Regions from separate parts of the Sinorhizobium prairiense genome, predicted to be linked through region 1. Evidence: predicted binding sites of a transcription regulator. Region 1 holds the regulator's gene; each other region holds the start of a gene.
The links. Region 1 encodes PhoB, which activates phosphate uptake and scavenging genes when phosphate is short. Its sites were predicted from a motif close to TGTCATNNANCTGTCAT; they were not measured.

Region 1 (10,486 bases):
TGACGGACCTGATCGAGGTGAACATCAACAACCTGGCGGCCGTACCGTCCATTGTCTACGGCCTCCTCGGGCTTGCCGTCTTCATCAACTTCGCGGGCATGCCGCGCTCGGCAGCACTCGTCGGCGCCTTCGTGCTGACGCTGATGACGCTACCGACCATCATCATCGCTACCCGGGCGGCCCTGAAGGCAGTGCCGCCGTCGATCCGCTCCGCCGCACTCGGCCTGGGCGCATCGAAGATGCAGACCATCTTCCATCACGTGCTGCCGCTTGCCATGCCCGGCATCCTGACCGGCACGATCATTGGCCTCGCCCATGCGCTGGGCGAAACGGCGCCGCTGCTTCTGATCGGCATGGTCGCCTTCGTGGTCGACTTTCCGGGGTCGCCGCTGGAGCCATCCACGGCGCTGCCGGTGCAGATCTACATGTGGGCGAACGAGGCAGAACGTGCCTTCGTCGAGCGTACGTCCGGAGCGATCATCATTCTCCTGATCTTTCTCATCTTCATGAATCTCGGCGCAATTCTCTTGCGGCGTCGCTTTGAGCGTCGCTGGTAGTGGGGTAAGGACTATGAACATCATGTCGGAAGCTGCAGTCGAAAAGGCTCTTGAGCAGAAAATGAATACGGTGCCTTACAAGATGATCGGCAACGATGTGTCGGTCTATTACGGCGAAAAGCGTGCGCTCTTCGACGTCAACCTCAATATCCGCGAGAACACGGTCACGGCGCTGATCGGTCCGTCCGGTTGCGGCAAATCGACGTTTCTGCGCACTTTGAACCGCATGAACGACACGATCGAGAACTGCCGCGTCACGGGCAAGATCACGCTCGACGAGGACGATATCTACGATCCGTCGATCGACGTGGTGGAATTGCGTGCCCGCGTGGGCATGGTGTTCCAGAAACCCAATCCGTTCCCGAAGTCGATCTACGACAATGTCTCCTACGGCCCGCGCATCCATGGCCTGGCACGCACCAAGACCGAGCTCGACGAGGTCGTGGAAACGAGCCTTCAGAAGGCCGGGCTCTGGAACGAGGTGAAGGATCGGCTGCAGGAGCCGGGCACCGGGCTTTCCGGCGGCCAGCAGCAGCGCCTCTGCATCGCCCGCGCCGTTGCCGTCAGCCCGGAAGTCATTCTGATGGACGAGCCCTGCTCGGCGCTCGATCCCATCGCGACCGCGAAAGTCGAGGAACTCATCCACGAATTGCGTGCGAATTTCACGATCGTGATCGTCACCCACTCGATGCAGCAGGCGGCGCGCGTGTCGCAGCGCACGGCCATGTTCCATCTCGGCAATCTCGTCGAGGAGAACGATACCGATAAAATGTTCACCAACCCGGACGATCAGCGCACCCAGGACTACATCATGGGCCGCTTCGGCTGATGGCCGGAGAGGGGCGGCGCTTTTCCGTCCCTCCCGGTTAAGACCGAACGAGGCCCATTCAGAACAGCGCGTCCCCCGAGGAAACGAATATGTCTCACGCACACATCATGTCCGCCTTCGACGAAGAGTTGAAGTATCTCACGCGCCGCATCTCCGAGATGGGCGGTCTCGCCGAGCAGATGGTCGCGGACTCCGTCCGTGCGCTCGTCAATTCCGATCTCGCCCTGGCCCAGAAGGTGATTTCCGACGACACCATTCTGGACGACGCGGAACGGCAGATCGGCGAAAAGGCGATCGTCACTATTGCCAAACGCCAGCCCATGGCCTCGGATCTTCGGGAGATCATGGGTTCGATCCGCATCGCCGCGGACCTGGAGCGCGTGGGCGACCTCGGCAAGAACACCGCAAAGCGGGTGATTGCCGTGGCCGGTTCAGGCATACCGCGCAAGCTTGCGCGCGGCCTCGAACACCTGGCTGAGCTCGCGCTCGTTCAGTTGAAGGAAGTCCTGGACGTCTACGCGTCCCGTTCGCCGGAAAAGGCGAACAGCATTCGCGAACGCGATGAAGAGATCGATGCGATCTACACGTCCCTGTTCCGGGAACTGCTGACCTATATGATGGAAGATCCGCGCAACATCACGCCGTGCACGCATCTTCTTTTCTGCGCCAAGAACATCGAGCGTATCGGCGATCACGCGACCAATATCGCCGAAACGATCTACTATATGGCGACAGGCGCCCAGCCGCAGGGCGAACGGCCGAAGGACGACATGACGTCGACATTGGGTTCCGTGACGGACTGAGATCGCCCGGCATCCGGTGCCTATGCAGAATTGTTCTGGCCGCCTCGGCGCGGCCTACCACCGTGCGCGGCGGCATGACGGCTGTCGTGCGTAGGAAGGAGTCCTACTGAATGTTGCCGAAGATTGCCGTAGTCGAAGACGAGGAAGCCCTGAGCGTTCTCCTGCGCTACAATCTCGAGGCGGAAGGCTTCGAGGTCGATACGATCCTTCGCGGCGACGAGGCGGAGATCCGCCTGCAGGAGCGCCTGCCCGACCTTCTCATCCTCGATTGGATGTTGCCCGGGGTTTCCGGTATCGAGCTCTGCCGCAGGCTGCGCCAGCGGCCGGAAACGGAGCGTCTGCCGATCATCATGCTGACCGCGCGCGGCGAGGAAAGCGAGCGCGTGCGGGGCCTTGCCACCGGCGCCGACGATTACGTCGTCAAGCCCTTCTCGACGCCGGAACTGATGGCGAGGGTCAAGGCGATGCTCAGGCGCGCCAAGCCCGAGGTTCTGTCGACGCTCCTGCGCTGCGGCGATATCGAGCTCGACCGGGAGACGCACCGCGTCCACCGACGCAGTCGCGAAGTGCGCCTTGGCCCAACGGAGTTCCGGCTGCTGGAATTTCTAATGTCCTCACCGGGGCGCGTCTTCTCCCGTTCACAGCTCCTGGACGGTGTCTGGGGACACGACATCTATGTCGACGAACGGACCGTGGACGTTCATGTCGGGCGGCTGCGCAAGGCGCTGAACTTTTCCAACATGCCGGACGTCATCCGGACGGTGCGCGGCGCTGGCTATTCGCTGGAGAGCTGAGGCTGAAGGTCGCTGCCGCCCGTGCCGGCTTGCGGCACGGCAAAGAAAAAGGGGCCTTTCCGGCCCCGATTTTCGTCGTGCATCCAGAGCGGGATGAGCAAGGCGCCTCAGCGCATGCGCCGGCGCTCGGCAGAGGGCTGGTAGGCCAGCCGGGCATGGAAGGTGCAATAGGGAGAGGCTTCCGGGAAGTCGTTGCCGCAGAAGTGGAACTCTTCCTTGAGCGGGTCGCCGATCGGCCACTTGCAGGTGCGTTCGGTAAGCTCCGTGAGCTCCAGCCGCCGCGACATCGGCAGGACGATGTTCCTGTCGATCTGCAGCTCCTGGTCCATTTCCAGGTCGACTGCGAGCTCTTCCTTGAGCGCGGTCGCACCGGCCGTGCGGGTCACGGTGCGTGTTACGGAACGCGCAGCATAGTTCGGTGCGCGCGGGGCAGACGTCGCCCGTTTGGGCCGGGCTGCAGCGGTCGTGCTTCCGCCGGCCTTGGCGCGCCCGGGCAGGCTCAGCCGATGAACCTTTCCGATGACCGCGTTGCGGCTGACGCCGCCCAACTGCGCCGCGATCTGGCTGGCGCTCAGGCCCTCCGACCACAGCTTCTTCAGTTTCTCGACCCGCTCGTCAGTCCAGTTCATCTCTGCACTCCCCGTTCTCGGCGTTGGGATGGCGGAATCCGTCACCGCTCTCCGGGAAAAACCCGAAGATTCAACGCGATAATACTTTTGGTGACTAGGTCCGCCGCATGCGTCTAGTAATTGAATGTTAACCTACCGGCAGGGTGACTCCGTGGCAAGAGTCGCCGGAATCGCGCCGAATCGATTTCGCGGTTTTCCCCAACTTGCTGTCGGAGCGTTGCATTTTTGCAAGTCCCAGAGTGCGATTTTTTCGTGCTTCGGAATCGGCATCCGCAAAGCGCCTGCAAACCTTGGTTTTGTTGACATCGCGGTGCGAAATGGGAATAGTGCCTGTCGCCGCCGCAAGGCGGCATTTTTGATTTTTATCGGGCCGAATGGTCCGTGCCGCCGGAATGAAGGAGAGCTCGACATGGCCGCAACCACGCCGCTTTACGACACCTATCTGCGCGCGCCGTTGCGTTTCGAACGAGGTGAAGGCGTTTGGCTGATCGCCGAAGACGGCACGCGCTATCTCGATTTCGCTGCCGGTGTCGCCGTAAACTCGCTCGGCCATGCCCATCCTCATCTCGTCGAGGCGCTGAAGGCGCAGGCCGACAAGGTCTGGCATCTGTCCAATCTCTACGAGATTTCGGGGCAGGAAAGCCTTGCCCGGAGGCTGACCCAGGTGACCTTCGCCGATCGGGTGTTCTTCACCAATTCCGGTGCGGAAGCGCTCGAATGTGCGATCAAGACGGCGCGGCGCTATCACTTCGCCAAGGGGCACGTCGAGAAGTTCCACGTCATCACCTTCGAAGGTGCTTTCCACGGCCGCACGCTCGCAACGATCGCCGCCGGCGGACAGCAGAAATACATCGAGGGCTTCGGGCCGAAGGCGCCGGGCTTCTATCAGGTCCCCTTCGGCGATATCGCGGCGGTCAAGAACGCGATCAATGAAGAAACCGCGGCGATCCTCGTCGAGCCGATCCAGGGCGAGGGCGGCATTCGGCCGGCATCGAAGGAATTCATGCAGGGGCTGCGCGAACTTTGCGACGAGTTCGGCCTGCTTCTGATCCTCGACGAGGTCCAGTCCGGTGTCGGCCGGACCGGCAAGCTCTTCGCCCATGAATGGGCTGGCATCAAACCGGATATCATGGCCGTAGCCAAGGGCATCGGCGGCGGCTTCCCGCTCGGCGCTTGCCTTGCGACGGAAGCGGCGGCCGCCGGCATGGTGGCGGGCACGCACGGGTCGACCTATGGCGGCAACCCGCTCGCAATGGCGGTCGGAAATGCCGTGCTCGACGTCGTTCTCGCCGAAGGCTTCCTCGATCAGGTGCGCGAGGTTGCTCTCGTCTTCCGTCAGGGGCTCGCTTCGCTGAAGGATCGTTTTCCGGACGTGATCGAGGAAATCCGCGGCGACGGGCTGATGCTCGGCATCAAGGCCAAGGTGCCCTCCGCGGACCTTTTGAAGGCGATCCGCGCCGAGAAGCTGCTCGTCGTCCCGGCCGGCGAAAACGTGCTGCGCCTGTTGCCGCCGCTGATCACCACCCCCGCGGAGGCGCGCGAAGGACTGGCACGGCTCGAACGCGCCGCGGAGGCGGTGAGTGGCAAGAGCGGCAACGCCGCGGCTTGAATGCCCCGACGTTTCGGATCGATCCGGCCCGGGCGGGGCCGACAAACGGATTCTACGACAGGAAACAAGGCAGTATGACCAGACACTTCCTCGATCTCTCGGCCATGACGGCCACCGACCTCAGGACCATCATCGACGATGCCCGCGTCCGCAAGTCGGCGACCAAGGCAGGGACTGCCGAGAAGCCGCTTGCCGGCAAGATGCTCGCGATGATCTTCGAGAAGCCGTCCACCCGCACGCGTGTTTCCTTCGATGTCGGCATGCGCCAGCTCGGCGGCGAGACGCTGTTTCTGTCGGGTACGGAAATGCAGCTCGGCCGGGCGGAGACGATCGGCGATACGGCGAAGGTCCTGTCGCGCTATGTCGACGCGATCATGATCCGCACGACCGATCACCGCCGGCTTCTGGAAATGGCGGAGCATGCGACCGTGCCGGTCATCAACGGGCTCACCGACGATACGCACCCGTGCCAGATCATGGCCGATATCATGACTTTCGAGGAGCACCGGGGACCGGTCAAGGGCAAGACGATCGCCTGGACCGGCGACGGCAACAACGTGCTTCACTCGCTGATCGAAGGCTCGGCGCGCTTCGGCTACCGCATGAACATGGCCGTGCCGCTCGGCTCCGAACCGCATGACAAGTTCCTGAACTGGGCGCGCAACAACGGGGCCGAGATCCTGCTCAGCCACGAGGCGGAGCAGGCGGTTGCCGGCGCACACTGCGTCGTCACCGACACCTGGATCTCGATGAACCAGGAACATCGCGCCCGCGGTCACAACGTCTTCCAGCCCTACCAGGTCAACGGCGCACTGATGAAGCATGCAGCGCCCGACGCGCTGTTCATGCATTGCCTGCCGGCGCACCGCGGCGAGGAAGTGACCGATGAGGTCATCGACGGCCCGCAGTCGGTGGTCTTCGACGAAGCCGAGAACCGGCTGCACGCGCAGAAATCGATCCTCGCCTGGTGCATGGGCGCGGTGTGACGGCTGAAGGCGTTCTCTTGAAATCTGGACGGTGCAACACGATTTAGAGCGGTGAGCGGGGCCTTCCGATCATCAAATCGGCCAGTCGCCCCACGCCGGCTATCCTGCGCTTGGCGCCCTGCGGGGTGCTTTAAGGCAGAGCAAATGCCGGCGGAGAAATTCGTCCATGACGGGATCAAATGGAATGGCGGGCGGTTGTACCGGTGCGCGCCGGTGCACTCGATGCAAGCCGTGTCGGAAATCAAAAGAAACGAGCGGTTTCCATCCGCATCCCGCATGCAGTTTTTGGAATGGGTCATGGCCACATCCCGGATTGAATCGATCCGCGTGACCATGGTCGAGGCAAGGAGCAAGCGATGACAGAAACAGCGCCGGGACTTGGCGAGTTCGATTTTGCCGGTGACGATCACGTCGTGCCCTTTCAGGTCGAGGGACTCGACGTGCGCGGCCGCGCCGTCCAGCTTGGTCCGATGCTCGATGCCATTCTCGAGCGGCACGGTTACCCGCTTCCTGTCGCGCGGCTTGTCGCCGAAACAGTGGTGTTGACGGTCCTGCTCGGCACGTCTCTGAAATTCGAAGGCAAGCTGATCGTTCAGACACAGGGCGATGGACCGGTCGATCTTGTGGTTGCGGATTTCTCGACGCCGGACCGCGTCCGCGCCTATGCGCGCTATGATGAGGAGGCGCTTGCCGACGCCGAAAAGAGCGGGCGCGTCCAGCCTCATGAATTGTTGGGCAACGGCGTCCTCGCCTTCACGATCGACCAGGGTGCGCACACGCAGCGCTACCAGGGCATCGTCGCGCTTGACGGGGCGACGCTCGAGGACATCGCCGGTGCCTATTTCCGCCAGTCGGAGCAGATACCGACCAGGGTGCGCCTCGCCGTTGCCGAGCTTCTCGACAAGGACGAGAACGGCAAGCCGCGGCACCGCTGGCGCGCCGGCGGCATGGTCGCGCAGTTCCTGCCCGACGCGCCGGACAGGATGCGCCAGGCGGATCTGCCGGGCGGCGACGGTGACGAAGGCCACGAGGATTTCTTCGACGAGGACGACCTCTGGGCGGAAGCCAAGGTGATGGTCGAGACGATCGACACCGATGAACTCACCGATCCGACGGTCGGTACCGAGCGATTGCTGTACCGTCTGTTCCATGAGCGCGGCGTGCGCGTCTATGAGCCGCAGGCGGTCTACGATCGCTGCAGCTGCTCGCGCGAGAAGATCAAGGACGTTCTGGTGGGGCTCGGTAACGAGGATATCGAAGCCAGCGTCGAGGACGGCCTGGTCAAGGTGACCTGCGAGTTCTGCTCGACGACCTACCGCTTCGAGGCGAGCGAAGTCCGCCCGCAATAGCGCAGCCGCGCTGAATTGCGCGCTGAATCAATTAAGCGTGCGGACGAGGCCCGGTGAATCGAGCGAGAAGGCGGGAATGGCGACATCGAAAGTCTCCCCGCCTTCCGCCTCCATGCTGTAATGGCCGAACATCACGCCGGAGGGCGTATCCAGCGGGCAGCCGGAGGAGTATTCGTAGGTATCGCCGGGGTTGAGCAGCGGCTGCTCGCCGATCACGCCGGGGCCGCTCACCTCGTCCACCTGACCGTTCTCGTCGGTGATGTGCCAGTAGCGGGTCATCAGCCGGACCGCGCGCCCGGAATGGTTCGCTATGATGATGCGATAGCCCCAGACATAGCGGCTGTCGTCGGGATCCGACTGTTCTTCCAGGTAGTACGGCTCGACCGTCACTTCGATGTCGCGTGTCAGCGCGCGGTACATGTGCAACACCCTATTTCAAATCCGTACGCGTATTCTACAGCAATATGGTTTCGTCAAGAATAACGGCGAGATTGTGCGAGTGGTATCAAATTTCCCAGGAGGCAGCGGCAATGCTTGACGGCGTGCTTCGCAGGCGGCTCGATCCGGTTCTGGACAGGTTCGGCGCCGCACTGGCCGGCCGCGGGGTCAGTGCCGATGCCGTCACCATCCTCGGCCTTTGCCTTGGCCTTGCGGCAGCCCTGCTCATCGGTCTCGGCGCTTACCTGCCCGCCGCCGCTCTGATCCTTGTGAGCCGGCTCTGCGACGGCCTCGACGGAGCCGTCGCCCGCGCGAGCCGGAAAACGGATTTCGGCGGCTTTCTCGACATCGTTCTCGATTTCACCTTTTACGGGGCCGTCCCACTCGGTTTCATCATCGCAGATCCGGCCGCGAACGGTCTTGCCGGCGGATTTCTGCTCTTCGCCTTCTATGTCAACGGCGCGAGCTTCCTCGCCTATGCCGTGATGGCCGAGAAGCGCGGCCTGACGACCGAGGTGCGCGGTGCGAAGTCGCTCTACTTCACGACGGGGCTCGCAGAGGCCACGGAGACGATCGTCTTTTTTCTGCTGTCGTGCCTGTTGCCCGGGTGGTTCCCCTTGTTCGCAACGGTCTTCGCGCTCGTCTGCCTCTATACGGCGCTGTCGCGGATCGTTCTCGCAAGACTGACATTTCGGCAAGACTGACGACAAAGCCCGCTGACGCGGGCTTCGTCATGGTGTCGGTCAGGCGTTTACGCCCTTCAGCGCCCTTGCGAAATCCTCGATGAGGTCTTCGCTGTCCTCGATCCCGGCCGAGAAGCGCACCGTTCCGGCGGAGATGCCGAGTTCGGCGCGGGCTTCGTCGGTGAGGTTCTTGTGGGTGGTCGTCGCCGGATGGGTGATCAGGCTCTTGGAATCGCCGAGATTGTTGGAGATCCGGATGATTTCAAGCGCGTTCTGCAGGGCGAAGGCTGCTTCCTTGCCGCCCTTGAGCTCGAAGGCGACCAGCGTCGAGCCGCCGCTCATCTGCTTCGCAATGATGTCGGCCTGCGGGTGATCCTTGCGGCCCGGATAGATGACGCGGGCTACCTGCGGCTGCTCCGCGAGGAAATCGGCGATGCGGCGGGCGCTTTCGGTCTGCTGCTTGACGCGCAGCGGCAGGGTCTCGATCCCCTTCAGCAGCGTCCAGGCGTTGAAGGGCGACATGGCCGGGCCGGTGTGACGGAAATAGTCGTGCAGGTTCTCGTCGATCCACTGCTTGTCGGAGAGCACCACGCCGCCGAGGCAGCGCCCCTGGCCGTCGATGTGTTTCGTCGCGGAATAGACGACGACATGGGCGCCAAGCTCCAGCGGTTTCTGGAACAGCGGCGTCGCGAAGACGTTGTCGACCACCACCTTGGCGCCGATCTGATCGGCGAGCTTGGCGACGCCGGCGATGTCGATCACTTCGAGCGTCGGGTTGGTCGGGCTTTCGAGGAAGAAGACCTTGGTGTTCGGACGCACCGCGTCTTCCCAGTTCTTGAGATCGCGACCGTCGACCAGGGTGCACTCGACGCCGTATTTCGGCGCCAGCGTTTCCACGACCCAGCGGCAGGAGCCGAAGAGCGCCCGGGCCGCGACGATGTGGTCGCCCGCCTTCACCTGGCACAGGATTGCCGCGGAAACCGCCGCCATGCCGGAGGCGGTGGCGCGCGCGTCTTCCGCGCCTTCGAGCATGCACATGCGCTTCTCGAACATGTCGTTGGTCGGACTGCCGTAGCGCGCATAGATGAAACCGTCGGTCTCGCCCTTGAACCGGGCCTCCGCCGCTTCGGAGCTGTCGTAGACGAAGCCTTGCGTCAGAAAGATCGCTTCGGAAGTCTCGCCGTACTGGGAGCGGAGCGTTCCGCCGTGGACGAGTTGGGTTGCCGGGCGCCAATTCTTGCTCATGAGAACGTCACTTTCAAAAACAAAAAAACCGGCCGCGAAACGACCGGTTTGACACCCGGCCTTTTTAGCTACTTGTTTAACGTGGCTGCAAGCCGACCGGCCAAATCACCACGGGATAAAGCTCCAATACTGCCTGGCCGCGCTTGCGTCAATTCCCGGAGTTTGGTTTTGTCTGGCAACTGTAAATGAGGATCGGAATGGGGCGCGACACAGGGATTTTGGCCGACCGCGCAATTGCTGCGCTGTATGCCTCGGGACGACTGAAGAGCGAGAAGGCGCTGGATGATGACCAGATCCAGCCGGCCAGCCTCGATCTTCGCCTTGGATCCAAGGCGTTCCGCGTCCGGGCGAGCTTCATGCCCGGCCCTTCTCATCTGGTCGCCGACAAGCTCGACCGGCTCAAGCTGCATGTCGTCGATCTGAGCGAAGGCGCGGTGCTTGAGACCGGCTGCGTCTACATCGTGCCGCTGATGGAAAGCCTGTCGTTGCCGGCAGACATGTCGGCCTCCGCCAATCCGAAGAGCTCGACCGGCCGCCTGGATATCTTCACACGCGTGATTACCG
Region 2 (10,486 bases), on a different replicon from region 1:
CGTGAAGCGATCTCGGATGAGTCTCGCAGGTACCCCGCCGACGATCGTGTATGGTGCGACGTCCTTGGAGACGACGGCGCCGGCGCCGATCACGGCTCCATTGCCGACACTCACGCCGGGCAGGATCGTCGCGCCATGGCCGATCCAGACGTCATGGCCGATCGTCACCCGGTTCTGCCGGCGCCAGGCGAAGAGATCGTGGTCGGGCTCCGCATCGTCCCAATACATCGGGGCGCGATAGGTGAAGTGATGCAGCGTCGCCCGCCAGGTGGGATGGTTGGTGGCGTTGATGCGCACGGCTGCGGCGATGTTGACGAATTTGCCAACCGTCGCGCACCAGATCGAACCATCCTGCATGATGTAGGAATAATCACCGAACTCCACCTCGTCGAGGCGCGAGCGTTCCCGGATTTCGGTGTAGCGGCCGAGCGTCGAGTTCACGACGCTCGCTGTCGGATGGATAGTGGGTTCGAGGTCGAGTTTCTGGCTCATGCGGCGTATTTCCTTGGCGAGAATTCCGATACGTCGATGATGCGGTCGGCGACCGCCTCGCGTACCTCCTCGTCATGAAAAATACCGATCAGGGCCGTGCCGGTCGCCTTCTTCCCCGCGATCATTTCCACCACCACTGCGCGGTTCTTTGCATCGAGCGAGGCCGTCGGTTCGTCGAGGAGCAGGATCTGATGGTCGGTGATGAAGCCGCGGGCGATATTGACCCGCTGCTGTTCGCCGCCGGAGAAGGTGGCCGGCGGCAGGGCCCAGAGTTCCCTCGGCAGGTTGAGCCTCGAAAGCAGTTCGGCCGCACGCTCCCGCGCTTCGGCGGCCGTCACACCGCGCGCCTGCAAGGGCTCGGCGACGATGTCGAGGGCGGAGACGCGCGGCACGACACGCAGAAACTGGCTAACATAGCCGAGCGTCGTGCGGCGCACCTCGAGCACGGTGCGCGGCTCGGCCGTTGCGAGGTTCACCAGGCGGCCGTCATGCTCCACCAGGATCTGGCCTTCGTCGACGCCGTAATTTCCGTAGAGCATCTTGAGGATCGAGCTCTTGCCGACGCCGGAGGGGCCGCCGAGCACGACGCATTCGCCGGCCTTCACCGAGAAGGAGACGTTCGCGACCACCGGCAGGCGCACGCCGTCGCGAAGGTGCATGGTGAAGCTTTTCGCGACTTCCGAGACAACGAGGGGAGTTGGCATGGTCTTTACTTTCCGTTGCGCATTGTCAATGCGTCACACCTGAAGAATCGAGGAAACGAGGAGTTGCGTGTAGGGCTCGCGCGGATCGTCGAGCACCCGGTCGGTCAGACCCTGTTCGATGACGGCGCCGTCCTTCATCACCATCATCCGGTGCGAAAGGAGGCGCGCCACGGCGAGGTCGTGGGTGACGATGACCGCCGCAAGGCCGAGGTCGTGGACGAGGCCGCGAACCAGATCGAGCAGGCGTGCCTGCACCGAGACGTCGAGGCCGCCGGTCGGCTCGTCCATAAAGACGAGGCGGGGCGAGGTGACCAGATTGCGGGCGATCTGCAGGCGCTGGCGCATGCCGCCGGAGAAGGCGCGCGGCTGATCGTCGATCCGGTCCTCTTCGATTTCCACGCGCCTCAGCCAGTCGCCTGCCGCCGCGCGGATATTTCCGTAGTGCCGGTCGCCGACCGCCATCAAGCGCTCGCCGACATTGGCACCGGCCGACACCGTCATCCTCAGCCCGTCTGCCGGGTTCTGATGCACGAAGCCCCAGTCGGTGCGCATCAGAAAGCGACGCTCGGCCTCGCTCATGCGCGCAAGATCCCGGTACTGGCCGTCGCGCATGTGATATTCGACGATGCCGGATGTCGGCATCAGCCGGGTCGAGAGGCAGGAGAGCAGCGTGGTCTTCCCCGAGCCGGATTCGCCGACGATGGCGAGCACCTCGCCCGGATAGAGCTCGAAGGAGACGTTGCGGCAGCCGATGCGACTTCCATAAAATTTCGAAACGTCACTGACTTTCAGAAGCGGCACGGCGCTCATACTGCAGCCTCCTGGCTTTCTTTCGCGGCGGGGGCGAGCATGGCACCGGCATGGCCGTGCGCCCGGCGATCCTCGCAATGGTCGGTGTCGGAGCAGACGAACATGCGCCCGCCCTTGTCGTCGAGCACGACCTCGTCGAGATAGACGTTCTCGGCGCCGCAAAGGGCGCAGGGCTTGTCGAATTTCTGAACCTCGAAGGGGTGATCCTCGAAATCGAGGCTGACGACCTCGGTATGGGGTGGCACCGCATAGATGCGCTTCTCCCGGCCGGCGCCGAAGAGCTGGAGGGCCTCCGACATATGCATCTTCGGATTGTCGAATTTCGGCGTCGGCGAGGGGTCCATCACGTAACGGTCCTCGACCTTCACAGGATAGGCGTAGGTCGTGGCGATATGGCCGTTGCGGGCGATGTCCTCGTAGAGCTTCACATGCATGAGCCCGTATTCCTCGAGCGCATGCATCTTGCGCGTCTCGGTTTCGCGCGGTTCGAGGAAGCGCAGCGGTTCCGGAATGGGCACCTGGTAGACGAGCGTCTGCCCCTCTCTCAGTTGCTCCTCGGGAATGCGGTGCCGCGTCTGGATGATCGTCGCCTCCGTCGTCCTCGTGGTGACGGCGACATCGGCGACCTTCTGGAAGAAGGCGCGGATCGAAACGGCGTTCGTCGTGTCGTCGGCGCCCTGATCGATCACCTTGAGCACGTCGTCGGGCCCGAGGATGGAGGCGGTCACCTGCACGCCGCCGGTGCCCCAGCCATAGGGCATGGGCATTTCGCGGGAGGCGAAGGGCACCTGATAGCCCGGGATGGCGATCGCCTTCAGGATCGCGCGGCGGATCATCCGCTTCGTCTGCTCGTCCAGATAGGCGAAGTTGTAAGTTGCGAGGTCGTTCATTCGGCGGCCTCCTTAATGCCGTCCCTGCCGCCGGCCTGGGCGGCGTCGTGTTCCCGGCGCATGCGCCTGACCAGGTCGAGCTCGGCCTGAAAATCAACGTAATGCGGCAGCTTCAGATGTTCGACGAAGCCGGTCGCCTGGACGTTGTCGGCATGCGAGATGACGAATTCCTGATCCTGGGCGGGGGCGACGATGTCCTCGTCGAATTCGTCGGTCCGGAGAGCCCGATCGACCAGCGACATCGACATCGCCTTGCGCTCGCTCTGGCCGAAGACGAGTCCGTAGCCGCGGGTGAATTGCGGCGGCTGCTTGGCCGAGCCCTTGAACTGGTTGACCATCTGGCATTCGGTAACGCGGATGACCCCAAGTGAAACGGCAAAGCCCAGCTCCGGCAGCTCCAGTTCGACCTCGACCTCGCCGATCCTGACCTCGCCGACGAAGGGATGCGTGCGGCCATAGCCGCGCTGCGTGGAGTAGGCGAGCGCCAGCAGGAATCCCTCGTCGCCACGGGCAAGCGCCTGCAGGCGGAGATCGCGCGCCATCGGAAATTCCATCGGCTCGCGCGTCAGGTCCCCCGCCACGTGAGCTTCCGGCATCTGGCCGTCGCCCTCGATCAGGCCTTCGCCGTCGAGAATGTCGGAGACGCGCATGACATGTTCGCCCGGCTCCTTGAGCGCCGGCTCATCGACCGGCTGTTCGCCGATGAGCGACGGGTCGAGAAGTCGGTGTGTATAGTCGAAGGTGGGGCCGAGCAGTTGGCCGCCGGGGAGATCCTTGTAGGTGGCCGAGACGCGCCGTTCGACCTTCATTTTTGCGGTGTCGACCGGTTGGGAATAGCCGAATCGCGGAAGGGTCGTGCGGTAGGCGCGCAGGATGAAGATCGCCTCGATCATGTCGCCGCGCGCCTGGCGCACGGCAAGCGCCGCAAGCGCACGGTCGTAAAGCGAGGCCTCGGCCATCACGCGGTCGACCGCGAGCCCGAGCTGCTCGACGACCTGTTCTATGGTGATCGCGGGCAGCGCCCGGTCGCCGCGCCGGCGATCGGCCAGCAGCCGGTGAGCATTGGCAATGGCGGCTTCTCCGCCCTTGACGGCTACATACATGCGCTTACTCCCGCTCGAGTTTGGTGGTGCGCGGCAGGCAAAGCACTGCCTCGCGCGCCGTCAGGACGAGATCGATGCCGCGTGGAAAGATCGCCCGGTTGGCGGCCCAGAGGTCGAGGAACACGTCGGGCAGGCCCTTCGGTGCGATGACGATCCCGTTCTTGATTCCCGGTCCCCGGCCGATCAGCGGCTGCCCGCCCTCGAGCGCTTCCACCTCGACGACGAGCGTGGTGGAACGGTCGGGATATTCCTGCGTGCCGAGGGAGAACTGGTCGAAGCCCGGCACAGCCGCGTCCTTCTCGAAGAAGGCAAAGCGGGCTTCGTCCTTCGCCTCGGTGACGCCCGCGCCGGTGTGAAACGCGATCCACTTCGGCGCGGAGGATTTGGAGAGCGCCGGCGATAGCCAGACCGGCGTGTCGTGGTCGCAGAGCGTGAGCGCGACAGCTCCGCTTGCCTCTCCGAGTGGCGCCGGAGGGGCTGCAGCAGTGGAAAGCCGGCCGACGGTACCCGGGCGGGCGAAGCAGTCCATCAGGCTGCGGAACACGGACTGCGCCTCGAAGACAGGATCGGCGAAGGCGCCGCTATAGATTTGCGATTTGGCCTTCATCAATCCTCTCCGCGGACCATGGTGAAGAAGTCGACGCGGGTCGCAGCCGTTTCCTCGGCCTTGCGACGGTCTTCCGCATCAAGGCGAGCGGCCACCTGCTCGTGCAGCGCCTCGACGCTTGCGCGATGCGCAGCGCTCTGAAAAAGCGCGTCGAAGATCGCGGCAAAGCGGGCGCGTGCCTTGTCGGTGCCGAGCAGCTGCCCATGGCCGATCTCTCCGGTCGAAAGCCGCACGGTGGCGCGTGAAACGGTGGCCTCGCCGAGGTTGAAAGGATCGCCGCCGCCGCCGATCTTGCCGCGCACCATGACGAGCCCGGTTTCCGGACCGCGCACCGGCGCGACCTCCGGCTTGTCCTCGATCGCGTCCCAGGCCATGGAAAGTTCGCCGAGCGTGGCGCGCGCCAGAAGCCGCATGCCTTCCCGGCGCTGAGCGATGCCTTCATCACTTGTCTTCGCTGCATCCATCATCTCACTCCAAAATGTCTATTGATCTAGACAACTATACATCTTATACCTTTCCATAGCCTTCGCAAATGACAGGCTTGTGACATTTGCCAAGAAACCGGCGGCGAAGAAGTGGGGCGAAGAAGATGGTGGCGAAGGTCGTCGAACGGCAGATGGGCGTGGCGCTATGGCGGCAGATTGCCGACAGGATACGGCTGGCGATCAGCAACGGCGACTATGACGCGACCGGCATGGTGCCGCCGGAGACGGCCCTTGCAGCGGAATTCGGCGTCAATCGCCACACCGTGCGCAGCGCGCTGGCAGCACTCGCGGAAGAAGGTCTGGTGCGCGCGGTGCAGGGGCGCGGCACGATGATCGAGCGCAAGGATCGTGTGAGCTATCCGATCTCGCGGCGCACTCGCTTCTCGCAAGGCCTCGGCCGCCAGGTGAAGGAAATCGGAACCGAGCTCCGGGGGCATCGCCAAGTGTCGGCAAGCGGCGAAATCGCCGCTGCGCTTGGCGTTCCCCCGGGCACCCCTCTCATCGAGCTCAGCACCGTCAGCAGCGGCGACGGGCGGCCGCTTTCGACGGCGGTCAGCTACTACCCCGCCGAGCGCTTTGCGAGGATGGCGGAGGAATATGCGCGGCTCGGATCGGTCACCAAGGCCTTTGCCGTGCATGGGCTCGACGACTACGTCCGGGTCTCGACGGAGATCGTCGCGCGGCACGCGGACGCAGAGGAACTCTCGCTTCTGAAACTCTCGCCGGGGGCGATCGTCATGGAGACGCAATCGATCAATGCGGATCTCGGAGGCCGCCCGGTCGAATATTCGCGAACACGCTTTGCCGCCGACCGGATGAAGCTCCGGATCGAGACTTGAACTCGGCCGGACGCGCGGACTACACGTTTCGCCGCCTGCCTTCGATCAGATCCAGCACGGCGCGCGCGGCGTCGAGCACCTGGGTGCCGGGTCCGAAGACGGCGGCGACGCCGTTCTCCATCAGATAATCATAGTCCTGCCGGGGAATGACACCGCCGCAGACGACGATAATGTCCTCGCCGCCGCGCTTCTTCAGTGCCTCTGCGAGTTGCGGCATCAGCGTCCTGTGGCCGGCGGCAAGCGATGAAACGCCGATAACGGTGACCTCTTCGGCGAGCGCCAGATCGGCGGCTTCTTCCGGCGTCTGGAACAAGGGGCCCGCGACGACATCGAAGCCGATATCGCCGAAGGCGGATGCGATCACCTTGGCGCCGCGGTCGTGTCCGTCCTGGCCGAGCTTTGCTACCATGATCTTCGGCGTGTGGCCGAGCCGCTTCGTCGCTTCCCCGAGCCGCCCGGCGAGTACGCCGAGTTCCGGATCTCCTTCATAAGCCTTGCCGTAGATGTCGGTGACGACTTCCGGAATGGCGGTGTAATCGCCGAAAGCCTCCCGCATGGCATCGGTGATTTCGCCGACGGTGGCGCGCGCCCGGGCGGCTTCGACGGCGGCGGCGAGCAGATTGCCCTTGCCGCTGCGCGCCACGTCGGCCAGCGCGTCCAGCGCTTCCTTCATCTTCCGTGAGTCCCGCCGGCGCCTCGTCTCCTCGATCCGCTTGATCTGAGCCGCCCGAACCGCGGCATTGTCGATCTGGAGAATGTCGATCGGCTGCTCGTTATCGAGCCGGTACCGGTTGACGCCGACGATGACCTCCTCGCCCCGGTCTACGGCCGCCTGGCGCCGGGTCGCGGCCTCCTCGATCAGCCGCTTCGGCAGGCCGGCATTGACTGCCTTCGTCATGCCGCCCAGCGCCTCCACTTCCTCGATCAGGGCCCAGGCCTTTTCGGCAAGCTCGTTCGTCAGGCTCTCTACGTAATAGGAGCCGGCAAGCGGGTCGACGACCTTCGTCACGCCGGTTTCGTGCTGCAGGATCAATTGCGTGTTGCGGGCGATGCGGGCCGAAAAATCCGTCGGAAGCGCCATCGCCTCGTCGAAGGAATTGGTGTGAAGCGATTGCGTGCCGCCGAGCACGGCCGACATCGCCTCGAACGCGGTGCGGACGATGTTGTTATAGGGGTCCTGTTCCTGAAGCGACACGCCCGACGTCTGGCAATGGGTCCGCAGCATCAGGGAGGACGTCTTCTCGGGCTTGAACTCCTTCATGATCCGCGTCCAGAGGAGCCGTGCCGCGCGCAGCTTCGCTGCCTCCATGAAGAAGTTCATGCCGATTGCGAAGAAGAAGGAGAGCCGGCCGGCGAAGTCGTCGACGTTGAGCCCCTTGGCGAGTGCCGCGCGCACATATTCGCGCCCGTCGGCAAGGGTGAAGGCGAGTTCCTGCACGAGCGTCGCGCCGGCCTCCTGCATGTGATAGCCGGAGATCGAGATCGAATTGAACTTCGGCATCTCCTTCGCGGTATATTCGATGATGTCGGCGACGATCCGCATCGAGGGTTCCGGCGGATAGATGTAGGTGTTGCGGACCATGAACTCCTTGAGGATGTCGTTCTGAATGGTCCCGGAGAGCTTGTCGCGGCTGACGCCCTGTTCCTCGCCGGCAACGATGAAGGAGGCGAGGATCGGGATCACCGCACCGTTCATGGTCATGGACACGGAAATCCTGTCGAGCGGGATGCCGTCGAACAGGATCTTCATGTCCTCCACCGAGTCGATCGCGACCCCGGCCTTGCCGACATCCCCTTCGACGCGCGGATGGTCGCTGTCATAGCCGCGGTGCGTGGCGAGATCGAAGGCGACAGAGACGCCCTGCTGGCCGGCGGCGAGGTTCCTGCGATAGAAGGCGTTGGACGCCTCGGCCGTCGAGAAGCCGGCATATTGCCGGATCGTCCAGGGCCGGCCGGCATACATGGTGGCCCGCGGACCGCGCGCAAAGGGTTCGAAGCCGGGGAGCGCGTTCAGATGACCGATGCCGGAGATGTCGTCGTTCGTATAGAGCGGCTTGACGTCGATGCCCTCCGGCGTGTGCCAGACGAGGCTTTCGGGGGAGGCCTTGAGTTCTTTTTCGGCAAGGGCTTCCCAGTCCTTGATGGTCTTTTCGGTCATTGTTTCACTCCGAATAGCTTTGGCCGGGGCTTGGCACTCGTCGGTACCGATGAAACCGCAAGCCCCTCATCCGCCTGCCGGCACCTTCTCCCCGCAGGCGGGGCGAAGGAGACTCGCGGCGCAGTCTTAAGTCCACTCTCCCTGCGTGCGGGGAGAGTGCTAGGTGAGGGGCAAAGCTGCCGCTCCTCACGGCGGCATCTCAGCGCATCCTCAACGCTGCACCATCACTCGAACTCCATGATCAACTCGTCCACCGCGAGGCTCGCGCCGGCTTCGATCGCCACGCGCTTCACGATCGCACGCTTTTCCGCCCGCAGTATATTCTCCATCTTCATCGCCTCGACGACGGCAATCGCCTGTCCGGCCTCGACCGTGTCGCCGGGCTTGACGCTGATCGAGGTAACCACCCCGGGCATCGGGCAGAGCAGCATCTTGGACGTGTCGGGCGGAAGCTTCTTCGGCATCAGGCGGGCGAGCTCGGCGACGCGAGGGCTTCTGACCCTTGCGACGACGTCGATCCCTCGCCAACGCAACCTTATGCCCGGGCCGGCGAGCTCGACCTTCACGCTCATGGGCTGATTGTCGATGTTGAAAGCGGCGCGGGTGCGGCCGGGCGCCCAGTCGGTCGCGACCGAAACGGATGTCCCGTCGGCAAAGCGGACATAGGTGCCGTCGGCGGATGCCTCGCATGCGATCTGAATGTCGTGCCCGTCGAGGCTCGCCACCCATTCATGACCGACGATCCGGCGGTGGTTGCCGATGGTGCCGGAGATCCGGCTGGCGCGCTCCTGGAGCGTCTGGTTGACCGTAGCCGCGACGGCGGCGAGCTTGCGTGCCGAAGTCTCGTCCGGCGCCACCCCTTGAAACCCGTCCTTGAATTCCTCGGCGATATAGGCGGTGGTCAGCCGTCCCTCGCGGAAACGGTCCTGCTGCATCACGGCCGAGAGGAAGGGCAGGTTATGGCCGATCCCTTCGACTTCGAACGCGTCGAGTGCATCCGCCATCGCGCGCACGGCCGTCGGTCGGTCCGGTCCCCAGGTGCAGAGCTTGGCGATCATCGGATCGTAATACATCGAGATCTCGCCGCCCTCGCAGACGCCGGTGTCGTTGCGGATGACGGTACCGTCGGCCTGCACGCCTTCCTCCGGCGGACGATAGCGCGTCAGCCGGCCGATCGAGGGGAGGAAGTTGCGATAGGGGTCTTCCGCATAGAGCCGGCTTTCGATCGCCCAGCCGTCGAGCTTCACGTCTTTCTGGGTGAAAGCCAACTTCTCGCCGGCCGCGACGCGGATCATCTGCTCGACCAGATCGAGCCCGGTAACGAGTTCCGTCACGGGATGCTCGACCTGCAGCCGGGTGTTCATCTCGAGAAAGTAGAAGTTGCGGCCGGCGTCCACGATGAACTCGACCGTGCCGGCCGAGTGATAGCCGACGGCCTTTGCCAGCGCGACCGCCTGCTCGCCCATGGCGCGGCGTGTCTTCTCGTCGAGGAAGGGCGAGGGCGCCTCCTCGATGACCTTCTGGTTCCGCCGCTGGATCGAGCATTCGCGCTCGCCGAGATAGACGATATTGCCATGTTTGTCGCCGAGCACCTGGATCTCGATGTGGCGGGGCTCGGTCACGAATTTCTCGATGAAGATGCGGTCGTCGCCGAAGGAGCTTTTCGCCTCGTTCTTCGACGACTGGAAACCCTCTCGTGCCTCGCGCTCGTTCCAGGCGATCCGCATGCCCTTGCCGCCGCCGCCGGCGGAAGCCTTGATCATCACCGGAAAGCCGATCTCAGCGGCGATGCGCGCGGCCTCGTCCGCATCCTCGATCAGCCCCATATGGCCGGGAACGGTGGAGACGCCCGCTTCCGCGGCGAGCTTCTTCGAGGTGATCTTGTCGCCCATCGCCTCGATCGCCCCGACCGGCGGACCGATGAAGGTCACGCCTTCCTTCTCCAGAGCCTCGGCGAAGGCGGCGTTTTCGGAGAGGAAGCCGTAGCCGGGGTGAACGGCATCGGCCCCGCTCCTGCGGATCGCCGAGAGGATATTCTCGATGACGATGTAGGACTGGCTGGAGGGGGAGGGGCCGATATGGACGGCCTCGTCCGCCATGCGTACATGCATTGCGTCGCGGTCGGCATCCGAATAGACGGCAGCTGTCGCTATGCCGAGCCTCTTCGCGGTCCGGATGACGCGGCAGGCGATTTCACCACGATTGGCGATGAGGATCTTCTTGAACATGTTTCCCATCGGGTTCTCCCGTCAAAGCGGGATCGTGTCGTGCTTGCGCCAGCGGGTCTCGACCTGCTTGTTGCGCAAGGAGGCGAAGGCGCGGGCGATGCGGCGGCGGGAGGAGTGCGGCATGATCACCTCGTCGATGAAGCCTCTCTCGGCGGCGACGAAGGGATTGG
Region 3 (10,486 bases), 1.4 Mb from region 1:
ATAGGACCTTGTCGAGATGGTGCAACGGGAAGAGGGCATCTGCGTTAATTTGCGATGCCCTTGAATGGAAAGCAGTGGGCCGTGCGCCTGCACGGCCCGGAATATCGGGTCAGGCGGCGCGTGCCGTTTCGAGCGACATCGGGCGATCGAGGACGGTACCCTCGATGGAGGCCACCGCCTTCATCGTTTCGAGCAGGTTCCTGCTTACCTCCCAGGCAATGGCGACCGCATGGACGGAGCCGATCCTGTGCGGGTCGGCTATGCGCTCCCCGGGCAACCCATGCGGCGGAACATTCGCTCCAGGAAAACGTCGGTGACCGTGACGATATGGCTGATGCCCGAGGCAAGGCTCATTTCGCCCACACCGCACATCAGTTCGGCCGCGGCGATGGTGACCTGGTTCGATGCGCGATCCTGGGAAATTTCGGGATCGATGCAGAAGCGGCTCGATTCCCACACCGACGCGCTGCGGATTTCCGGATTGTCCCCGAGCAGGATCGGGAACGTATCGTCCAGCATATTCGGACCGAGCGTCGGAAGGAGCCTGAGAGAGCCACGAATCTTGCCAGTGTCGGGCGAGTACGACATGACATAGAGCGGATTGGCCTTGTCGTAGTGGTCGATTTCCCAGTCCCCTTCGGTCTTGACGTCCCACTTCAAGAAGTCGTGGAATACGCGCTTACGCAGCCGGAACATCTCGTCGATGGCCTGGGGATGCTGGCTGCGACCGTTTCCGTTCACTATCCTGATCATTTTTCGCTCCATGCGTGATTACGCGATGTAGCGATGCTGTCAGGCTCGGATGACATATGTAACTGTCTATAGTGACAGTTTATTTTCTTGTTTTTTCCCAATAGATTTGTGGGGGAAACTGCGAGTGGCCGGTCCTGTCCCGGGCCGGCAACCCGTCAGATGGTGGGGATAAGAGCGTGTCGAACAGCGTGCGCTACGGCTTGCGTGTTGGACACTACATTGAGTTTGCGGCGGGCATTGGTCATGAAGAAACGCACGGTTCGCTCGGATATCCCGAGAATAGTTGCAATCTCCCAGTAGCTCTTGCCGGCCGCCGACCAGGTGAGCACTTCGGTTTCCCGCCCGGTCAGGCGGAGATCGCGCTCGTCGAGCGCCCCGGCCATGGCCGAATGTTCGAGCATGGAGGCGTGGAACAGGTTGGCAGCGAGCTGGAAATCGCGCAGATGGCAACGGCGATAGGCGGACCACTCGACCGGCGACATATTGGCACCGATTGCGAGGAGCGCCATGCGGCCTGCAGGCGAGGGGAGCGGCAAGGCGACGCCTTCGGTGGAAAGCCCGATCTCCTCGGCCGCCTCGAAGAGGGGCTCGCATTCCGGAAAGCGGCGCCGCGCTGTCGCCCATTCCACGGGCCTGACACCGCCTAGCGCAAGCTTGAGGATCGGGTCGATTCTGTAAAGCTCCCTGGCGGCGTAGATTTCAGCGGCGTAGGCGCCGAAAGTGTGATGCAGGCGGCAGATTCTCAGACCATCCGGAAGCGACTCCGCCTCCAGATACAGAAGATGCGAGATGTTGAAGGTTCGACGCATCAGGGCGAAGAAGCGCTCGGGGTCGGCGCAACCTCCATATTCCACGATATCCAGCAAATTGAGGACAGCTTGTTGATTAGTCATGCCGTAACACCGAAACTTGCCCCTATAATAAACATGGTTTACGGCGGCCGGTTTTGTCTAGTGCAATATTTCATAAACGGTGCAGTAATCCGGTCTATACAATCATAAGTTGAGTTTTGAGCCTAATATCGCTAGCGCGGCCGCGTCGGTTCCCCTGGAAGCAGCGTTTTTTTGCCCTCCATCGCCAATGAGGAGGCGCGCCATCCCTCAGACGGGATGGCTCGATTCGACGACGGCCAGCGCCGCCATATTGACGACGCCGCGCGAGGTAACGGACGGCGACAGGATATGCGCCGGCAGCGCCGAGCCCAGAAGGATCGGGCCGACATGCAGGCTGTCCGTCATGGTTTTGACCACGCCGAGCGTGATGTTGGCGGCATCGAGATTGGGGAAGACGAGCAGATTCGCTTCGCCGTTCAGCGTGCTGTCCGGCATCACGCGTTGGCGCAGGACCTCGGAGATGGCGGAATCGCCATGCATTTCTCCGTCCACCTCCAGATCGGGGGCTAGCTCGCGCACGAGCTGCAGTGCGGTGCGCATCTTGAAAGCGCTCTCGGAATCGCGCGAGCCGAAGTTCGAATGGGAGACGAGGGCGGCACGTGGCGTGATGCCGAAGCGGCGGATTTCGTTTGCAGCCATTACCGTCGTCTGAGCGATCTCCTCCGCGCTCGGGCTGAAGCTCACATAGGTATCGGTAAAGAAAGTCGCGCCGCGTTGTGAGATCAGGAGGCTGAGCGCCGAGAAGTCGAGTACGCCCGGACGCTTGCCGATGATCTGCGATACATCGCGCAAATGCTTGCTGTAGCGTCCCTCAACCCCGCAGATCAGCGCGTCTGCCTCGCCGCGCTTGACGGCGAGCGCACCGATGACCGTCGTATTCGTGCGCACGATCGTGCGGGCCGCCTCGGGAATGACGCCGAGCCGCCCGACGAGGGCGAAATAATCATCGACATAGTCGCGATAGCGCGGGTCGCCTTCGGGATTGACGACCTCGAAATCGACGTCGGGCCGGATTCTGAGGCCGTAGCGCCGCAGTCGGGTCTCGATGATTTGCGGGCGGCCGATCAGGATCGGCTTGGCTGTGCCTTCCTCCAGCAGAACCTGGGCGGCCCGCAGCACCCGCTCATCTTCGCCCTCGGCGAAGATGACGCGGTTCTTCGTCGCATTCTTCGCTGCAGCAAAGACCGGTTTCATGATGAAGCCGGAGCGGAAGACGAAACGGTTGAGCTTGTCGAGATAGGCGTCGAAGTCCTGGATCGGACGCGTGGCGACGCCGCTTTCGGCTGCAGCCTTTGCCACGGCCGGCGCAATCCGCAGGATCAGCCGCTGATCGAAAGGCGAAGGGATCAGGTAATCGGGGCCGAAGACGGGCGTTTCGCCGGAATAGGCGCGCGCGGCGACATCCGACGGCTCCTCGCGGGCAAGGCCTGCTATCGCGCGCACCGCCGCCATCTTCATCTCTTCGTTGATGGTGCGTGCGCCGCAATCGAGCGCGCCACGGAAGATATGCGGGAAACACAGGACATTGTTGACCTGGTTCGGAAAATCCGAGCGTCCGGTGCAGATCATGGCATCGGGGCGCGCGGCGCGGGCCACTTCGGGCATGATCTCCGGCGTAGGATTGGCCAGCGCCATGATCAGTGGCTTTTCGGCCATCCGGGCCAACAGTTCAGGCTTGAGAACGCCGGCGGCCGAAAGCCCCAGAAACACGTCGGCTCCGCCGATGCTGTCGGCGAGCACACGATTGTCGCTCTCCTGCGCATAGACGGCTTTCCACTCGTCCATCAGGGCCTCGCGCCCTTTGTAGACGAGACCTTCGATGTCGTGCACCCAGATGTTTTCGCGCTTGGCGCCCAGCGTGACGAGGAGGTTGAGGCAGGCAAGCGCCGCCGCCCCGGCACCTGAGGCCACGATCTTGGCCTCGGCAATGTCCTTGCCGGCAAGTTCCAGGCCGTTCAGGACGGCGGCAGCGACGATGATCGCGGTCCCGTGCTGGTCGTCGTGGAAGACCGGTATTTCCATTTTCTCGCGCAGACGCCGCTCCACCTCGAAACATTCGGGAGCTTTGATGTCCTCGAGATTGATGCCGCCGAAGGTCGGCTCCAGCGCCGAGATGACGTCGACCATCCGATCGACCGTCGGTGCGTCGATCTCGATGTCGAAGACGTCGATCCCCGCGAACTTCTTGAAGAGAACGGCCTTCCCTTCCATCACGGGTTTGGAGGCGAGGGGACCGATATTGCCAAGGCCGAGAACGGCTGTGCCGTTGGATACCACGGCGACGAGATTGGCGCGGGCGGTGAAATCGGCGGCGGTCTCGGGATTGTCCTTGATCGCGAGGCAAGGTGCGGCGACCCCCGGCGAATAGGCGAGCGCCAGGTCGCGCTGATTCCCGAGTGGCTTGGTCGGCTGAATCTCGAGCTTGCCGGGGCGAGGATAGCGATGGAAGAAGAGTGCCTGCTGATCGATGTCTCCGCTGGCGGGAACGGCCTGGGATTTCGCTTTATCGCCCGTGTTCATGCCTTTGCATTCCTTGAATTCTTGCGTGGGACCCGAGAGCGCGGTTCAGGAAATCGCGTTCACGTCCGGTGCTGATCGATGTCGTGCCTTTTGGCATGAATCGCCCGGCAGGTACAGTTTCGACGCGGTTCTTTCCAGCCATGGTTACGCGGCGCTTGCTGCGTGCTCCGTGTCCCATGTCATCTTCCTGAAACACGAGTTTGATTTTGACGGTCGTGAAACGGCTAAAAACCAGGATGAGGCTGGCATGGCGGCGGCATCGGCATACCAACAGAATTCCGTTCTGAAACTGCGGACGCTTTTCATTTCCGATGTTCATCTGGGCTCGAAAGCGGCCAAGACGGACTTTCTTCTGGATTTCCTGCGGCACCATGAGGCGGAGACGATCATCCTGGTCGGCGATATCGTGGACGGCTGGCGTCTCAAACGCAGCTGGTATTGGCCGCAATCGTGCAACGACGTGGTCCAGAAGCTTCTGCGCAAGGCACGAAAAGGCACGCGCATCATCTACATCCCCGGTAATCACGACGAGTTCCTCCGGGAGTTTCCGGGCGTTCATTTCGGCGGTATCGAAGTGGCGCAGCGCTATCTTCACAAGGGCGCGGACGGGCGGACCTATCTCGTGCTGCACGGCGACGAGTTCGACGTGGTCGTGCGCAACGCACGCGTTCTCGCCTATCTCGGCGACTGGGCCTACGACATGGCAATCGCCATCAATATTGGCCTTGCGGCCATACGTCGTCGTCTCGACATGCCTTACTGGTCGTTTTCCTCCTGGGCCAAGCTGCAGGTCAAACACGCGGTGAACTTCATTGGCGAGTTCCAGAAAGTCGTGACCGAGGAAGCCCGTCGTCACGACGCGCAAGGGGTGATCTGCGGCCACATCCATCATGCGGTCATCGAAGACATCGACGGCATCAGGTACATCAACACGGGCGATTGGGTGGAGAGCTGCACGGCAATCGCCGAGCATCACGACGGCACGATGGAGCTCATCACCTGGCACCAGATGCGCGGCGACAGCGCCGCTGGGCAGCGAGCCGGCGAGGCCGAGACAATGCCCGTCAGGCGGCTTGCACCGCAGGCCGCCTGAGTGATTTGCGGGGCAAGGAAAAGCCGCGGAAGGGTCTGACTATCGTTCCGGTGGACAAGCGTCCGCGGTGACGACGAGCCGATGGCAAACACACGCGCGGTTGTGTTAATGGTGGCCCACAGCCATCAGGTCCCTCCATGATTCCGTCATCTGCTCCCGCATTCGTCGCGGGGCCCCCGCCGCGCCATTTCGCACTCCGCATCGCGCTTCTCTTCTCAGCGCCGCTGATCGTCAACGGTTTCGCGATGCCGTACTTTCCGGTCTGGCTGAGCAGCCTGTCGCTCAGCGACTTCGAAATCGGCATAGTGCTTGCAGTTCCGATGTTCGTCCGGGTGATCACCGCACCGCTGGCGGGCGTTCTCGCAGACCGAATCGGGGAGCGGGCGATCGTCCTGATCTGGTCGGGCATCCTGTCCTTCGCCGGGGCAATCGTTCTTTTCTATGCGCAGAGCTTCTGGCCGGTGCTCGTCATCTACACGCTGCAATCGGCGGTTTATTCGCCCTATGTGCCGATCGTTGAGGCGATAGCACTTTCGGGCGTGCGGCGCTGGGGATTCGACTATGCGCAGATGCGTGTCTGGGGATCGGTCGCCTTTATCGGGGCGACGATGCTGGGTGGCTGGCTGATCGGAGTCGTCGGCGGGCAGATGGTCCTGCCCGCAATGGCGGCAGGCTTCGCGCTCACCATACTGTTGGCGGTGGCCGCGCCGCGTGTCGGCCGTCCGCGCAGGCCATCACCGATTACCGCAATCACCGAGCCGCCGCCGCAATCGCTGCGCCAGGCGGACCTGCAACTGCTTTTGGTCGGCGTGACGCTGGTCAACAGCAGCCATGCGATGCTCTTCGCCTTCTCTGCCATCTACTGGCAGCATATAGGCTACAGCGGCACGCAGATCGGCATTCTCTGGAGTGCCGGCGTCGCAGCGGAAGTGCTGATGTTCTTCCTTGCCAGGGCGATCGTCCGCCGGTTCAGCGTCTGGACGATGATTTTCTCCGGCTGCCTGCTCGCGGTCGTGCGCTGGCTGATTTTTCCGATGGATCTCGGCTTCTCGGGCTATTTCGTTCTGCAGTGCTTCCACGCCTTCACCTATGCGATCATGCATACGGGCATGCAGCACAAGCTGGTCGAGCGTGTCGCGGAGGAGCAGGAGGCGTCGGCGCAGGGGCTTTACTTTTTCTACACCGGCATCTTCACGGCGATCTTCACCTTTCTGTCGGGCTATTTCTACGCCTGGTTCGGCGTCGACGGCTTCTACTCCATGTCGGTGGTCGCGCTTTCCGGCTGCCTTTTCACTTTCCTCGGCTGGTATCTTCAGCCCCAGAGGCTGGCTTCCGGCGGAAAGACGAGCGAGGCCTCGTAGCGAAGGCCCGGCGTGCGGTCTTTCGAGAGCAGCAGCGGTCCGTCGAGATCCACGAAATCCGCGCCCTGCGCGACAAGCACCGCCGGCGCCATGGCGAGCGAACTGCCGACCATGCAGCCGACCATGATCTTCAGGCCGAGGGCTTCGGCCGCGGCGCGCATGCGCAGGGCCTCGGTCAGCCCTCCGGTCTTGTCGAGCTTGATGTTGACCGCATCGTAGCGGCCGACGAGCCTTTCGAGGTCCTCCGTGGCATGCACGCTTTCGTCGGCGCAGACGGGTACGGGGCGGGGCAGGGAGGCGAGTATCTCGTCGCGGCCGGCCGGCAGCGGCTGTTCGATGAGGCTGATGCCGTTCTCGGCGCAGGCGGTGAAATGGGCCGTAAGGTTGGCTGCCGTCCATCCCTCATTGGCGTCGAGAATGATGCGGCTCGCCGGCGCGCCGCTCCTGACGGCGCGAATGCGCGCCGTGTCGTCTGCCGTTCCGACTTTCACCTTGAGAACCGCCCGATGGGCGTGTTTCTCGGCCTGGGCCCTCATCTCATCCGGTTCGCCGAGCGATAAGGTGTAGGCGGTGGTCAAAGGCGTCGGGCCGGCTATTCCGGCGAGCGCCGCAGCGGAGCTTCCACTGCGCTTTGCCTCGAGATCCCATAGGGCGCAGTCGACCGCGTTTCGAGCGGCGCCGGCCTTCATCGCCTTCTGCAGGTCCGTGCGTGTCATACCCTCTTCGATGAGCTGTCGTACGGTCTCGATGGCGCTCAGCACCGACTCGACCGATTCGCCGTAGCGCGCATAGGGAACGCACTCGCCCCAACCCGATAGCTCGCCGTCGGTGACGCGGCAGGTGACGACGCTTGCCGTGGTTTTCGAGCCACGCGAAATGGTGAAAGCCCCGGCGATCGGGAAGTGTTCAACGGTGGCTGTAAGAGAAATCGGCATAGGGACCCCTTGACTTCATACGCTCCGGACCGCGGACGGCGGACTTTCGCGAAGCTTCCGGCCCATTGTGTCATTTCTGTCGCACCAAGGGCACTGTACGACTTTGAATTCCCGCATGATTTTGTCATCAAATCGATTCTGGTTTAAGAGACTATGCGGAGAACGAACTGAAAGACCGATATCACGTGACGCGTGCCCAAACAGAGACCGCTGCCGACGTCGTCGTCGATGAGGGCGCCGCCGGAAACGGTCGGCGCTATGTGTTCAGCGGCGACTGGCGGCACGAGACCGCGGAGGAGATGGCCGCCAAGCTGAAGCGGCTTGAAAAGCCCTCCGATGGGCAGAGCGAGTTTGACTTCTCCGGCATCACCGCGATGGACACGGCCGGTGCATGGATCATTCGCCGCTTCATGCACGGGACAGCCGACGACGTTCGGTTCACGGGCGGCGAGCGTTATGCCGAACTGGTCCGCGCACTGCCGAAGCAACTGCGCAGCCCGGAAGAGAGTGGTACCAGAATGCCGCTTTTTCAGCGGCTGTTTACGCCCGTGGGTGAGCTGACGGTCTCCATCTGGACCGACACGGTAGCGGCCATGTACATCCTGGGGTCTGCGGTACGCGGCGCGCAGATGAAGCTCGGGCGTCACGCGGGCGTTTCGCCTGCTGCGATCGTCCATCAGATCGACCGCATGGGCGTCATGGCGACGCCCATTATCACCCTGATGTCGTTCCTGATCGGCGCCATCATCGCGCAACAGGGAGCGTTCCAGCTCCGTTCTTTCGGAGCGGAAATTTTCGTCGTCGATCTCGTCGGCATCCTGCAATTGCGCGAGATCGGCGTGTTGCTGACCGCGATCATGATCGCCGGTCGGTCGGGCAGCGCGATTACCGCCGAGATCGGCTCCATGAAGATGCGCGAAGAGGTCGACGCGCTCAAGGTCATGGGCTTGAGTCCGGTCGGCGTTCTCGTCTTTCCGCGTCTCGTGGCGCTGACGATTGTCTTGCCGCTCCTGACGATCATTGCGAACTTCGCCGCCCTTGCCGGCGCCGCCATGGTGGCATGGGCCTATTCCGACATCACGATCCCGACCTTTTTGGCGCGGCTGCAGGAAGCTGTCGATTTCTCCTCGGTCGCGGCCGGTATGATCAAGGCCCCCTTCATGGCCTTGATCATCGGCGTCGTTGCCGCAGTCGAGGGACTGAAGGTCGGCGGCAGCGCCGAGTCGCTCGGGCGGCGTGTGACCTCCTCCGTCGTCAAATCGATATTCGTCGTGATTCTGATCGACGGATTGTTCGCCATGTTCTACGCGGCAATCGATTTCTGAGGTAGGCGAACATGGTTCAAGCGGTCATCGAAAAGCAAGCGGATGCGGGGAGAAGCGAGAGGCGGTTCTCTCCGTGCGCGATCTGACCGTCGGCTTCGGAGACCATGTGGTTCTCGACAATCTCAATCTCGAAGTGCTGCGTGGTGAAATCCTCGGCTTCGTCGGCGCCTCGGGTACCGGGAAGTCCGTACTGATGCGCACGGTCCTTCGGCTTCTGCCCAAGCGTTCCGGCACGATCGAAATTCTAGGCGCCGACTACGACAAAATGGGCGAGGCCGAGCGCATCGCACTCGATATGCGCCTCGGAGTGCTGTTCCAGCACGGCGCGCTTTTCTCGGCCCTGACGGTGCGTGAGAACATCCAGGTGCCGATGCGCGAATATCTGGATCTGCCGCAGGACCTGATGGACGAACTCGCGCGCCTGAAAATCGAACTGGTCGGCCTCGCACCGGAGGCCGCGGAGAAATACCCTCGGAGCTTTCCGGCGGCATGATCAAGCGCGCGGCGCTTGCGCGCGCGCTTGCGCTCGATCCCGATCTCGTCTTTCTCGATGAGCCGACATCCGGAACTCGATCCGATCGGGGCCGCGGAGTTCGACGAGTTGATCGCCAAGCTGCGGGACACGCTTGGATTGACCGTGTATATGGTGACGCACGATCTGGACAGCCTGTTTTCGGTCTGTGACCGGATCGCGGTGCTCGGCAACAAGCGCGTTCTCGTCGAAGGCACCATCGAGGATATGCTCGCCTGTGACGAGCCCTGGGTGAAGTCTTATTTCCGGGGCAAGCGCGCAAGGGCGATCGTGCGCGAGCAGGATTGAGACGAGAATGCGGGAGGCGGGGGAGCTACAGCAAGCCTGCTCGCAGAATACATGAACAGGCGGCAAGGACCGCAAAGGTAGGTAATGCCGATGGAAACTAAAGCGAATTATGCCATTGTCGGCTTCTTCACCGTCCTGGTCATCGCCGCGGCCTTCGGCTTCGTCTATTGGATGTCGCAATATGGCCGAACCGGCCAGATGGTCGAACTCGTCGTCAACATTCCCGGATCGGCCAATGGTCTGTCGGTGGGCTCACCGGTGCGCTTCAACGGCATCAACGTCGGCAGCGTGCGCAATCTTGCGATCGATGCCAATGATCCTCGCTATTCGATTGCGATCACCGAAGTCTCGGCCGATGCGCCGGTCATGAAATCCACAACGGCGACGCTCGAGGTGCAGGGGCTGACGGGAGCGGCCTATATCGAGCTCAGCGGCGGTCGCAAGGGGGACGAGAATATCCTCAAGACCGCGCTGGAAAACGGCACCCAGGCGCACATCCTTGCCGATCAGTCGAGCGTCACCAGCCTGCTGGCGACCGCGGACCAGATCCTCGACCGCGCGAATTCGGCGATCACGGATATCCAGAGCTTCGTCACCGACGTGCGTGGCCCGCTGACGGCCACCATCGGCAACGCGGAGCGCTTTTCCAAGGCGTTGGCGGACAATTCCGGTGCGATCGACCAGTTCCTGAAAAGCGTCGAACAACTGTCCGGCTCCGTCAATGCTGCATCGAAGAAGCTCGATGATACGCTTGCGAGCGCGGACAGGCTGATCAAGTCGGTCGAC

Region 2: phnF (phosphonate metabolism transcriptional regulator PhnF) is a predicted target of PhoB. The motif match lies at 5,139-5,155, and genes of this name have one in related genera.
Region 3: N0Q91_RS08355 (UDP-2,3-diacylglucosamine diphosphatase) is a predicted target of PhoB. The motif match lies at 4,344-4,360, and genes of this name have one in related genera.

The regions. Positions count from the first base shown of each region.
Region 1 is NZ_CP104131.1:2,625,097-2,635,582, reverse strand. It holds gene pstA (phosphate ABC transporter permease PstA) at 1-557, shown strand, start outside; gene pstB (phosphate ABC transporter ATP-binding protein PstB) at 571-1,386, shown strand; gene phoU (phosphate signaling complex protein PhoU) at 1,476-2,189, shown strand; gene phoB (phosphate regulon transcriptional regulator PhoB) at 2,300-2,983, shown strand; gene N0Q91_RS15390 (GcrA family cell cycle regulator) at 3,091-3,612, opposite strand; gene N0Q91_RS15385 (aspartate aminotransferase family protein) at 4,022-5,221, shown strand; gene argF (ornithine carbamoyltransferase) at 5,296-6,207, shown strand; gene N0Q91_RS15375 (hypothetical protein) at 6,352-6,567, shown strand; gene N0Q91_RS15370 (Hsp33 family molecular chaperone) at 6,564-7,556, shown strand; gene apaG (Co2+/Mg2+ efflux facilitator ApaG/CorD) at 7,584-7,976, opposite strand; gene N0Q91_RS15360 (CDP-alcohol phosphatidyltransferase family protein) at 8,087-8,698, shown strand; gene N0Q91_RS15355 (O-succinylhomoserine sulfhydrylase) at 8,738-9,922, opposite strand; SAM riboswitch at 9,966-10,044, opposite strand; gene N0Q91_RS15350 (2'-deoxycytidine 5'-triphosphate deaminase) at 10,120-10,486, shown strand, end outside.
Region 2 is NZ_CP104133.1:365,622-376,107, reverse strand. It holds gene N0Q91_RS25130 (DapH/DapD/GlmU-related protein) at 1-492, opposite strand, end outside; gene phnL (phosphonate C-P lyase system protein PhnL) at 489-1,196, opposite strand; gene phnK (phosphonate C-P lyase system protein PhnK) at 1,230-2,006, opposite strand; gene N0Q91_RS25115 (alpha-D-ribose 1-methylphosphonate 5-phosphate C-P-lyase PhnJ) at 2,003-2,896, opposite strand; gene N0Q91_RS25110 (carbon-phosphorus lyase complex subunit) at 2,893-3,999, opposite strand; gene phnH (phosphonate C-P lyase system protein PhnH) at 4,004-4,606, opposite strand; gene phnG (phosphonate C-P lyase system protein PhnG) at 4,606-5,070, opposite strand; gene phnF (phosphonate metabolism transcriptional regulator PhnF) at 5,196-5,930, shown strand; gene scpA (methylmalonyl-CoA mutase) at 5,950-8,088, opposite strand; gene N0Q91_RS25085 (acetyl-CoA carboxylase biotin carboxylase subunit) at 8,313-10,325, opposite strand; gene N0Q91_RS25080 (acyl-CoA carboxylase subunit beta) at 10,338-10,486, opposite strand, start outside.
Region 3 is NZ_CP104131.1:1,194,065-1,204,550, forward strand. It holds partial or broken gene N0Q91_RS08340 (acyl-homoserine-lactone synthase) at 110-753, opposite strand; gene N0Q91_RS08345 (helix-turn-helix transcriptional regulator) at 909-1,646, opposite strand; gene N0Q91_RS08350 (NADP-dependent malic enzyme) at 1,854-4,166, opposite strand; gene N0Q91_RS08355 (UDP-2,3-diacylglucosamine diphosphatase) at 4,414-5,259, shown strand; gene N0Q91_RS08360 (MFS transporter) at 5,397-6,620, shown strand; gene dgcA (N-acetyl-D-Glu racemase DgcA) at 6,572-7,555, opposite strand; gene N0Q91_RS08370 (ABC transporter permease) at 7,741-8,880, shown strand; partial or broken gene N0Q91_RS08375 (ABC transporter ATP-binding protein) at 8,892-9,700, shown strand; gene N0Q91_RS08380 (MlaD family protein) at 9,791-10,486, shown strand, end outside.